One region of the Paradesulfitobacterium aromaticivorans genome, then DNA from elsewhere that is predicted to be linked to it. Evidence: riboswitches for the same ligand, from Rfam matches in the RefSeq annotation. Region 1 holds a riboswitch; the other holds the start of a gene.
The links. Region 1 has a riboswitch for cobalamin ahead of ACYQ2N_RS05090 (HoxN/HupN/NixA family nickel/cobalt transporter). Riboswitches for the same ligand answer to the same signal wherever they lie in the genome.
Positions count from the first base shown of each region.

Region 2: linked by a shared signal. The riboswitch ahead of ACYQ2N_RS13285 (ABC transporter substrate-binding protein) and the one ahead of ACYQ2N_RS05090 (HoxN/HupN/NixA family nickel/cobalt transporter) in region 1 are both predicted to bind cobalamin.

Region 1 is NZ_BAAHYT010000009.1:111,734-117,699, reverse strand. It holds gene ACYQ2N_RS05110 (DUF1186 domain-containing protein) at 1-493, shown strand, start outside; gene ACYQ2N_RS05105 (hypothetical protein) at 661-1,053, opposite strand; gene ACYQ2N_RS05100 (hypothetical protein) at 1,388-1,552, shown strand; gene ACYQ2N_RS05095 (cytochrome b5-like heme/steroid binding domain-containing protein) at 1,794-1,961, shown strand; cobalamin riboswitch at 1,999-2,189, shown strand; gene ACYQ2N_RS05090 (HoxN/HupN/NixA family nickel/cobalt transporter) at 2,316-3,329, shown strand; gene ACYQ2N_RS05085 (transposase) at 3,529-3,888, opposite strand; gene ACYQ2N_RS05080 (M23 family metallopeptidase) at 4,190-5,053, shown strand; gene ACYQ2N_RS05075 (cytochrome c biogenesis CcdA family protein) at 5,090-5,812, opposite strand.
Region 2 is NZ_BAAHYT010000010.1:1,554,337-1,560,302, reverse strand. It holds gene ACYQ2N_RS13290 (efflux RND transporter permease subunit) at 1-1,583, shown strand, start outside; cobalamin riboswitch at 1,619-1,810, shown strand; gene ACYQ2N_RS13285 (ABC transporter substrate-binding protein) at 2,030-3,016, shown strand; gene ACYQ2N_RS13280 (FecCD family ABC transporter permease) at 3,106-4,131, shown strand; gene ACYQ2N_RS13275 (ABC transporter ATP-binding protein) at 4,145-4,924, shown strand; gene ACYQ2N_RS13270 (DMT family transporter) at 5,047-5,966, shown strand, end outside.

The sequences.
Region 1 (5,966 bases):
TAATGGAAAGCTAGAGGTAGACTACAGCTATGTGTGGGACATTCTTCCCAGGTGCTGTTCGTTAATACATCCTTTAGGACTGACAGACGACATATTAAAAGCGGTAGCAGATGACAAAGTAGTAGAGATTCTTGCTGACATTCCGTTTATGAATAAACAGGTTAATAGATCTATGAAAGAGGTTCTGGATGAACTTAAGGAAGATGAGGATTATTCCTTTATATCTGAAGAGGATGTTAATTCGTTGGAAGAATGGGTTGGGAAATTTACAGATGAAGAGGACGATGAGGAGGAATATCTATTTGATAAAGATTATAATGATGAGCATGAGGATGAGATGTTTAAGAGGATTTTCCATGACGAATACGAGGAAAATAGAATTTTTTCGGTGAATGTTCCTTACAGACGGGAAAACTTTGTTGGACGAAATGATCCATGCCCCTGTGGAAGCGGAAAGAAATATAAAAAATGTTGTCTTGGGAAAGAAAAATAAAAATATGAGGCAAACATAGACCGCATTTCCGATTTAGAAATCTCATATGGTAAACCTACAGAACAGCTTGAGATATTTACACCATACAGAAAAGATGGACCGAAAATTTAGCCAGACTATTGTGATGATTACCCATAACGAGGAAATTGCCCAATTTGCGGACCGGATTATCCGTATTGAGGATGGTCATTCTGGCCATAATGCTCATCACTACTCTGCCTGATTATATTCAAGGTTATCTCATTATCTACAACATTTTTGAAATCTCCGTGGTACGGGATATCCGTTTTTACGGGAGCGGCTCTTTTTTCACTTCTCACCGTATGGATCAGCTCCCGAAAGCCGGGGAAAATTGCCGGAGCTGTTTCACCGGTTGAGGCTGTGAGGTATACAGAGCAGGGATTAGGCAAGGAAAGACGTAACAAAAAGTCCTGCGGTAAAGAAAATACGGGGACTATCTCTAAAATGTCTGTCTCCAACCTGGCCCGAAATAAAAAGAAAACGGCCATCGTTATCACTTCCATGTCTCTCAGCCTAATTTTGCTCAATTCTGTTTTCACGCTCACCAACGGTTTTGATATGGACAAATATTTTTATTACATTTGTGGTGGGTGCGTTATTCTCCTATGGTGTGATTCAGTCCTTAGCCGTCAATTTGTGGTTTTTCCGCTATCGCTTTACCATACTGCCAATGCTCCTTTCCTCCCCGCTGCTTATTATGGTATCCATGGTGATCCCCCTTACTACAGAGGTACAAACAGGCAGTCTATTGTTGAACGCCTGCGTGAATCGGAATAGTCGACAAAACAGAGAGCAGCTCTACTCCATCTGAAGTAAATTTCCGTTTATGATAAAATAACCTTGAGGTGCGAGCTGCGAAGCAGCAGGAATCAAATGAAACTGCTGAAAGACCAGACCGAACAAATCGTCATTGAACTTTTTCGAGAACTTCACCGGGAAGGACATACGATTGTAATGGTCACCCATGATCCGGAAGTTGGGGAACTGGCCCAGCGCCGGGTGAGACTGGAGCACGGGAGAATCGTGGAGCTGGCATAGAGTTGGCAAAGCAGCTTTATTGGACTGCGCGCAAATGAAATTTTGGGAGTATTTAGGGTAGTACAAGGAGAGAAACAGCATGAAGCGACTATTTATTATGGTAATACTCTTATTTGCTCTCTTTTTGTAAACGGGTGTACTGGAACCCAAGCGACGCAAACAACAACTCAAACACCGCAAACACAGCCTGGTACTCCCGGCAATGCAGTAAGCGGACAAAATGCTGCTCAGGACGTATGACGTGACCAACTCTAAGCTATGGAAATTGGGCAAGCATACTCCTATGGGCCAACAGCTCGTGGCAGGACAGGATCTAACGGGCCTGCTGGAAAAGGCTCCACCGAATCACCAGACACCGGAGTTCTGGGGTAAGATTTCTAAGGTAGGGACTTTAAAGAGTACACAATAGACTGTACAAGCTTTCTAAAATCATGTATCATTAAATCAACTAAATACTAGGGATGAGTGATTCTTTCCTGAGGGAAAAGAATTGAAAAGGGAAATCAGTAAAAGCTGATGCGGTGCCCGCCACTGTTAGAGGGAGTTAACTTACACTCTGTCACTGGAATATTATCCGGGAAGACGTAAGTTGATGAGGATCTTAAGCCAGGAGACCTGCTCATACCAAACACACGACGACCTACGGGATGTTAGGGAGGTATGCCTGTGTCACTGCTCTTGATTGATACCGGTTAAGCTTTGAAAACCCTTTCGTTGGTGGAGGGTTTTTTGTTGTTTTAAGCAGTTGTAAGGAGGAACAATTTTGAAAGAAATACCCCAAAAAACTAGCCGCCCTAAATGGATCCGTTACGGAATATCAGTTGCAGGTATACACCTTTTAGGCATGATTTTGCTGTTTTTGAATGTCAAGCAATTTCCTCCATTGCTGGGATTTGCTTTCTTGGCCTATACCCTAGGGTTACGCCATGCTTTTGATGCTGACCATATTGCCGCTATCGATAACACAGTGCGCAAACTGATACAGCAAAAAGAGGATCCGACAGGAGTAGGATTTTTCTTTTCGCTTGGTCATTCTACGGTTGTCTGTATTATGGCAATCATTACGGCTTTTTCAATGCATTGGGCCCAACAGAACATCCCTCAATTAAAAGCTGTCGCAGGACTCATCGGTACTATGGTCGCCGGAAGTTTTCTTCTTCTCATTGGGCTTTTTAATCTTTACATTTGGTTCGATATTTACCGGTTCTTCGTAAAGATGCGTCAAGGGGAGTATGATGAGGAAAATCTTGATCAGCAGCTTCTAAACCGTGGCTTGATATCACGTTTCTTAAAACCAGTGTATCGTTTTATTAACAAGAGTTGGCATGTATACCCGCTTGGCTTTTTGTTCGGGTTAAGTTTTGATACTGCATCTGAAGTTGCCTTGTTAGCTATTTCAGCGAATGTTGGGACTCAAGCGATGCCTTTTACCGTAGTACTGTCCCTTCCAATTATATTTGCTGCCGGTATGAGCTTGATGGACACTGCGGATGGAGTTTTTATGACAACTGCCTACCATTGGGCCTTTTCCACTCCGTTACGCAAGATTTATTATAATTTATCGGTTACCGGTCTTTCCGTAATCGCAGCACTGTTTATCGGTCTAATTGAATTGGCCCAGATAATTACCGCAAAGCTAGGACTAAACAGTGGAATTTGGGGATGGATACAGCATTTGAACTTTGGGGGTATGGGCTATATATTAGTAGGACTTTTCATTGTGGCATGGGTCATTTCCTATTTGCTGTGGAAAATATTAAGGCTTGAAAATGCCTGATGGTTTTACGCCGGCAGGTAAAACGAAAAAGTTGTTCCCTTTCCTAGTGTACTGTCGACCGTTATTGTTCCGCCCGACTGCTCTACTTCCAGAAGATGACTCGCCATGTAATTAAAAACGCTGTAAAAGAATAACGGCTCGCGCTACTTTGTTTAGCTGATTATCCGGTTTGACCTGAGTTTTCTCGTAAAGCTAATGATCAAAAGGAGACTTGTTTTTTAGTAATGTGGTAGATAGCCGTAAGCATCATTCTTGCTACAGCTATGACAGCCCGTTTGTGGCCACGGCGGCGTTTGATCGCTTCATAGCGATAACGAAAGTGCGGAAAATTCTTATCCTTTATTACTGCATTAGCGCATTGAACCAGCAAAGGCTTGATATAAATACCGGCACGGCTAATACGAACAGATTTTTTCTTACCTGCACTCTCGTTGTTTTGAGGGGTAAGGCCAGCCCAAGAGCAAAGGTGTTTAGCAGTTGGAAATACCGACATGTCAGCACCAATTTCCGAGATGATTGCAATAGCAGAAAAATCTTTAATGCCTGGTGTCGTGGCCACAACTTAATCTCTTTGCTGAATTGTTCAGATAGCGAAATAACAGTTGATTCAAGCTTTGCGATACACGTTTCAACATCATTATAGTGTTCCAGACATAGGGAAATTTTTTCAGCTTGTTCGCTGGATATTCTACCTTCAAACGAATGTCATCTTGCTGATTTATAACTAGCTTAGGCTATCACCCCTTACTTTTACAGCCGACAAGATCAAAGCCCAACTGGCTCAGTTAGACGCGCAGACGCTCCAGGCCCAAAGAGATTTAAAGGAAAAACAAGAGGCTACAAGGAAGGCGCGGGCGCAATTGCTGGCTGCCCAAAAGGAACTCGCTGCCAAGCAAAAGGAAGTGGATGAGCGGCGGCAGGTACTTGGAGCAAGGCTGCGTGCGATTTATGAAGTTGCTCCCATCAGTTACTTGGAGATTCTTTTTCAGGCGACTGACCTTGGTGACTTAATTACACGTTTTGAATACCTGTCAAGGCTAGTCCAAAACGACCAGAATTTGCTGGAGCAAACGCGTTCAGCTATCCAGGATGTTAACGAACGAACCAAGGTGCTCCAGGCAACTCAAGACCAGGCTGTTCAGTTGGAGGCTCAGGCACAAGCTGCCAGGGCCGCTCTCAACAATAAGCTCCAGCAACAGCAGGCCTTGCTAACCCGTGTTAAGAAGGAACAACAGGAAGAGTGGGAAGAGATCGAAAAGCTTGCCGCCCAGGAACAGGCATGGCAGGCGAAAATACGCCAACTTCAGGTCGCGAACAAGTCAGGAGTCAAAAGCTCGATCACGACTTGGCCCCTACCCGGTTATTATGAAATCAGCAGTCCATTTGGTTGGCGTACAAACCCTGTAACAAAGAAACAGGGACAGCATTTAGGGATTGACATACCGGCTCCAACCGGCACGGCGATTTTGGCTGCTGCCTTCGGAGAAGTGATATTTGCCGGCTGGGACAACATCTACGGATATTTTACGGTAGTGGATATTGGGGGCGAAACAACGAATACTTATGGTCACCAGTCCAAATTGGGGGTAAGCGTGGGTCAACGCGTTCAGGCCGGACAGGTTGTGGGTTATGTCGGCTCCACCGGCTGGAGTACCGGGCCTCACCTTGATTTTGGGGTGAGGATTAACGGCAAGCCGGTCGATCCGTTACCGTATTATCGTTAACTTCCGGTTTTCGCCGAGTGCGGGGATCCACCTTACTCAATGATCATGGACTGCCATAGAATTATGGTCAAAGAAGTCTGGTCCCGCGACCAGGAAATATACTGCGGCAGCGACTAAGAACATTCCCAAAGCCGGACGCAAATAGCGAGTAAAGCGATTAGGCTTGAACAACTTACGTACCCAGGGCGAGAAAGCGAACCCCAACGGCAGACTGTGACCCAGGCCAAAAAACCCTAAAGCCAATGCCCCGAACAACGGATGCCCGCCGGCCATTACAAAGGCACTTACGGCCAAGATTACCGGTATCGTACACGGGGAGGGAGCCAGAGCAAAAACTGCTCCCATCGCCCCGGGGTTTAGCCCTTCCCGGTTGATGATAAATCGGAACAACTGAGGTGGTTTATGTCTGAAAACCTGAAACCCGTGGATTGCAATGGGAAGTCTAACCCCTAACAGAATTAGGCCAGCGATCAGATATAAAAACCCGAGGAAGGAGGTCCAAAACCATCCTGGCAGGGTCAACACCTTACCTAAGCTTGCGGTCACCACCCCTAAGAGCATTAAGGTGGTGGTGAACCCACCCATAAATAAAAAGGACCTTTTAAGCCCGCTTTGCCTATTGCCCCCGATGACTAACGGTGCCATGGCTCCCATACATGGATTAATGGAAAGGGCTAGTCCTGCCCCAAACATAATCAATATGGAAAGCAAGGAACCTTGAGCCAAGCTCGAACTTAGATACTGGATAATTTCCTCCATAATAAAGCCTCCCTTTGTCATGGTTTCAAAAATTATTATGACAAACCAGGGTTGCTTAGACTCCAGGAATTCGAACTTTTTTACATTACCGGGGCAAATTCATGAAAAATTCATCGGAAATTCATCTGAAATTCATAACCTAAGCGAATTAACG
Region 2 (5,966 bases), on a different contig from region 1:
CGGGGAAACACGCCCCAGTGCGCCGCTTTTATGACAGTTTTTTACGCCTGGGCATGAAACATAAAGCCCTGACCCTGATCCTTACAGTTCTTACCTTTGCGGCCGTGCTTTACCTCGGCACCAATCTCAAGGTCATGTTTTTTCCCACCGTCGACAAAAACATTCTGTACGTTGACCTAACCGCTGACAGTGCAGCCAATTTAGAAGCCACTGAGCGCGCGTCCCAGCAGGTAGAAAAACTCCTCTCCGAGCAAAAAGAAGTCCTGTCTTACACGACCGCCATCGGGGGCGGCTTGCCCAAGTTCTACATCACCCTGCCCAAATCCACCCCTTCCCAGGACTTCGCCCAAATCATGTTTAAAGTTGACCTCAATAAGGGGGGACGCTTCAAAAGCAACCCCGAGCTTGCCGCCTATCTCCAGGATCTCCTGAACCAAAACCTAGTCGGCGGGAAAGCGCACGTCCAACTCTTGCAGAAAGCCATGCCCGGCAGTCCCTTAGCCATCCGCATCGCCGGCGACAACCAGGAGCAAATGGCTCAAGCGGTGGCCCTCGTACGCACGGAACTGTCAGGAATACCCGGAACGATCAATGTGGACGATGATTTGGATACCGCCAAATATGAGTTTAAAGTCGATATCGACCGCGACCAAGCCTCCGGCTTAGGCGTCACCAACTATGACATCCAACGCCAGGTGAACATCGCCTTAAAAGGAGCGGAAGCCTCGGTCCTGCGCAAAGCAGGGAATGAATACTCTATATTAGTCAAAAGCGACATTCATACCCCGGAGGAGCTCGCAAACCTGGCCATCAAATCCTCCATCACCGGCAAAAAAGTTCTACTCAAAGATTTTTCCCACATCAGCCTCAGCCCACAAATCCCAACGATCCGCAAATATGACCGGGTACGCACGCTCACCGTCTCAAGTGAAGTCAAGCCCGGCTACAGCGCCGTCAGCATTGAAAAAGTGCTCAAGGAAAAACTGGCCGCACAGAAAGCCGTCCTTGAGGGAGTTACGCTATCTTACGAAGGAGAGACAAAAAACATCAAGGATAACTTCGGCAGTCTGGGTGTCTCTGCCCTCCTGACCTTGTTCGCAATCTATGTCATCCTCATGATTCAATTCAAGTCTTTCCTCCAACCCTTCATCATCTTCCTCACCATTCCCCTTTCCCTCATCGGCGTGGTCCCCGGTCTCTTCCTCTTCCGCCAACCCCTTTCCTTCACTGCTTTGGTCGGAGTCGTCAGTTTAATGGGAGTGGTCATCAAAAACGCTATTTTGCTGATCGAGTTTATCAATGAGGCCCGGGCCGAGGGCATGTCCGTCCGAGATGCATGCTTTGACGCCGTCAGTAAACGCTACCGCCCGATTTTTTTGAGCGCCATGACCACAGTAATTGGGCTCGCTCCCCTCGCTTTCTCAGGCAGCGAATTGTTTGTACCCATGTCGGTGGCAATCATGAGCGGCTTGACCGTCTCAACGCTCTTAACCCTCGTGATCATCCCGGTGGTATATAACCTGCTCCATCGCGAAGGCCACGGCATGGCCCAAACAAAATCCCTGTTCCGGCCTCTTGGCTAATTTGACACAATCCGTTACAATAGAGGTTAAGACAAGTGCATGATTTGCGAACAGGTTCCTTTCTTGCGCCCACGCGTAGAAAGGTGAAAAGGGAAGTCCGGTGCAAAACCGGCGCGGTCCCGCCACTGTAACTTGGAAGCATCCACACGCACGCCACTGTCTGAGGATGGGAAGGCGTGGAATGCTAGGCCATGAGCCAGGAGACCTGCCTGCTCGCAGAAAGGGCTTAAATCCTTCGAGGCAAAGGATATTAGGCGCTTACAGGCGTTGCAGATAAACGCCCGCAAGCCGCAACAGCATGAAAATCCTTTTATCCTCAAGGATAAAAGGATTTTTTAGTTGTTTAATTTGCCATATACCGTCAAAGTCTTAAATGGCATTAAGTCTTTAATGATATCAAACGAGAAGGTAATTTTACGTCTTAAGAACAGAGGGAGGAAAAGAAATTGTCAACTAACAAAACCTTCAGAAAAAACTCAGTATCAATACTATTTATTCTGTCCTTAATCTTGACGCTTGCTCTGGCCGGTTGCGGCACGGCTCCCCAAAAAACGACTCCTGAGAAAAACGCAGGCACGGGCACTGCCTCGGCCCAGCAAACAACGTATCCCTTTACATTGAAAGATGATTCAGGCACGGAAGTCACAATCCCGGCTGAGCCTAAGCGGATTGTCTCCTTTGTTCCAAGCTCCACGGAGACCCTTTTTGCTCTGGGCTTGGAAGGAAAAGTTGTGGCCGTCACCAAGTATGATGATTACCCGCAAGGAGTACAGCAGAAAGTTGAATATGTCTTTGAAGACAGCCTCCACCCCAATACCGAGCAAATCCTTAAATTAAACCCGGATTTGATTATTCTGGGGATGCATGACGAGAAAACGATCACGGCCATCCGCAACTTAAAGATTCCGGTCGCTGTTTTCAATCCGCAAAGCCTGGACTCAACTTACCAGACTATTGAAAAGCTCGGCCAAGTCACTAATAAGCCGGAGGAGGCCAAGAAAATCGTCTCGGCTATGAAAGAGAAAGAACAGAATATCGCTCAGAAAGTGGCAACAGTGAAGGAAGCCGACCGCTTAAACGTTTTTGTCGAAGTGGACCCCAACCTCTTTACACCCGGAGCGGGCACCTTCCTTGATCAAATAGTCACCAAGGCCGGTGGAGTTAATATCGCCCACGATGTCACCGGTTGGGCTCAGTACAGCAGTGAGCAAGTCATCGCCAAAAACCCGCAGGTAATCTTTGACACCTACAGCTACTATCAGAAAAACGCCAAAGAGGGGATCCTTTCCCGCCAAGGCTGGAAAAATATCGAAGCTGTGAAAAACCAGCGCGTAATCGACCTTGACAGCGACATGGTCACCCGCCCCGGTCCCCGCATCACAGACGGCCTGGAGTCAATCGCCAAAGCGTTGTACCCGGATCTTTTCAAGTAGAAGGGGTCTGTGGACTGACCCCTTCATTATCCGACGAGATTCGACGAGATTCGATAAAATATCTTAATAAGTCTTAGGAAGGTTCGGACATGAGAGCTAAATTTCCGTTAAAAAAGCTAAGCTTAACAGGGGGGCTTATCTTCCTGCTTCTTTTTTCCATCGTCTTAAGCGCTATGATCGGCTCGGTCAAGCTCCCGTTCGGGCTTTCCCTGCGTATCTTGTTCTCGCACCTACCTTTTCTGGACCTTACTCCCACCTGGACGATCGCCCAACACTCGATTGTGTGGGAGTTGCGTCTGCCGCGCATTTTTCTGGCCCTGGTGGTGGGAAGCATGCTGTCCTCTGCGGGGGTAGCGTTTCAGGGAATCCTGCGCAACCCCCTGGCTGACCCTTACATCCTGGGAGTGTCTGTCGGAGCCGCCTTCGGCGCGGCCACTTCCATCGTCTTCTTTACCCACGCCTCTGGCTGGGGGCAGTTTGCGCTCCCCCTCTTTTCCTTTGCAGGGGGACTCCTTTCCCTGGGGTTTGTCCTGGCTTTAGCCCAGCACCAGGGACAGCGCGAACGCGAAACCTTGATCTTAGCCGGAGTCGTTACACAGGCCTTGATTGGAGCTTTCCTCTCATTCCTGATCGCAATCTCCGGCCAGCAAATGGACCTCATCGTCTTCTGGATGATGGGCTCCCTCGCCAACCGCTCCTGGACGGATGTCTGGATTCTCTTGCCTTATTTTGTCCTTGGCTTCCTCTACCTCTCCCTGCAGGTACGCGACCTCAACATTATCGCCTTAGGGGAAAATGCCGCCACTTATTTGGGCATGGATGTCGAGAAAAAGAAAATCAGAATCCTGGTCGTAGGCTCCCTCCTTACCGCGGCCGCCGTTTCCGTGGTCGGTATTATCGGCTTTGTCGGTCTGATCATCCCGCACCTTATGCGCCTAATCGCAGGGCCGGACCACCGCATACTTTTGCCTTTATCCACGCTCGCCGGAGCGGTATTTTTGCTCTGGTCCGACACGTTGGCCCGCACCCTGCTGCCTTCGCGTGAAATCCCAATCGGGGTTATCACCGCTTTCGTGGGCGCACCGTTCTTTGCCTACTTGCTTAAAAAGGCTTGAGGAGGAAAACCGCATGAAGCTCTTCGAAGTGATTAAGGCCGGCCATGATTTTGGAGGTGCCCCGGTGCTAGCGGATGTAAGCTTTGAGATTGAAGCAGGGGAGTCTTTTGGGATTATCGGCCCTAACGGCAGCGGCAAATCCACTTTGATCAAAGCCATGACCGCGTTGCTCTCTTTGCACGAAGGGGAAGTGCGCTACCGCGGACAATCCTTAAAGTCCCTGCCTAAGAAAGAACTGGCGCGCCAAATCGCTGTCCTGGAACAGGAAGGCATTCCTGCTCTATCCTTTTCAGTTGAGGAAATTGTGGCTATGGGCCGCTACCCGTGGCTTAAGCCGTTCTCTGATTTAAGCCCGCGGGATAAAGAAATTGTGCAAGAGGTGCTTGATTCCCTGGGGCTATGGGAAATTCGCACCCAATTAGTGAGCACCTTGAGCGGCGGGCAGCGCCAGCTCGTGTCCCTCGCCCGTGCCATGGCTCAGCAGCCCCGGGTCCTAATTCTCGATGAGCCCACAACCTATCTGGACATCGGGCATCAGACTCTGGTCATGGAACATGTGCGCAAGTGGCATGCCGAACAGGGAATAACCGTGATTGTGGTACTGCATGACCTGAATCTCGCCGCTCAGTACTGCACTAAACTTTTACTCCTGGAAGAAGGACATGTCCATAGTTGCGGCCTGGTTAACGATGTACTGAAAGAAAACATCATCTCCAAGGTCTATGACACCGAACTCATCATGATCGAACACCCTGTCCTCAGGGTACCCCAGTTTTTACTGACAAGTAAGTAAGTGAAATTGATAAAATGAGCTAAACTTCCGCAAAGATTATAATCCCCGAACAGAAGAAAAAACTGCCCTTGGAACTTCTAGCTCAATGCGTTATTCTCAAATAAACCGATTGGGAGAAATAAATGGCAGTTAATACGCACAAGACTGAAATGCCGTCTCTTCATGTCAAAGCCTACGCATTTCTTACCCTTGCAGCCTTCCTTTACGCCGGCAATGTTATCGTAGGCCGCCTAGTATCTTTTCAGATTCCCCCAGGAGCTTTAGCTGTCATACGTTCAGCCCTGGGGTTAATAGTTTTGGCACCTATAGCTCGATACCAGCTTGTGTACGGACCCAAACCCGACAAGCGAGACCTCCTGCGCTTGGTAATTATGGGTTTTTGGGGGATTGCCGTGGCTTACTTGCTTTTCCTAGTGGGAATTCAATACAGCCCTGCCAATAATGCTGCGATTATCATTGCCACAAACCCCGCAGTGACCAACCTTTTACTTGCCATTGGCTGGCATATAAAGCCCACTAAAGGCCGTATTTTGGGGATAGCAACTTCATTTTTGGGTTTGCTCCTGGTATTTAGCCAGGGGTCTTTAATGCATTTGCTGGCCTTGAGGCTCAGCCCCAGTGACCTGCTTCTGCTCTCCAATGTCGCATCCGTCGCCTTATTCAATATTCTCGGCCAAAATATAATGGCTAAATTCTCCCCGCTCGTGACGACTGTTTATACTCTATTTTTTGGAACAATCTTTTTAATTCCATACGGCGTTTGGGATGCAGTTCACGGCGTTTGGCACTTATCTTGGCAAATGTGGGCAAGCACCTTGTACATGGGCGTAGTCGTTACCGGTTTCGCGATTTTCGTTAACTTTATAGGAATTAGCATGATCGGAAGCAGCAAGGCGGCAATCTTCAGCAACCTAAACCCGATCTTTACGATTCTGCTTAGCGTAATGATACTTAATGAACAACTCATGCCTTATCATTGGTTAGGCATGCTCTTAGTATTAGGCGGGATTACCCTCTCCGTCTCAAACAAAGACCAAAAAAA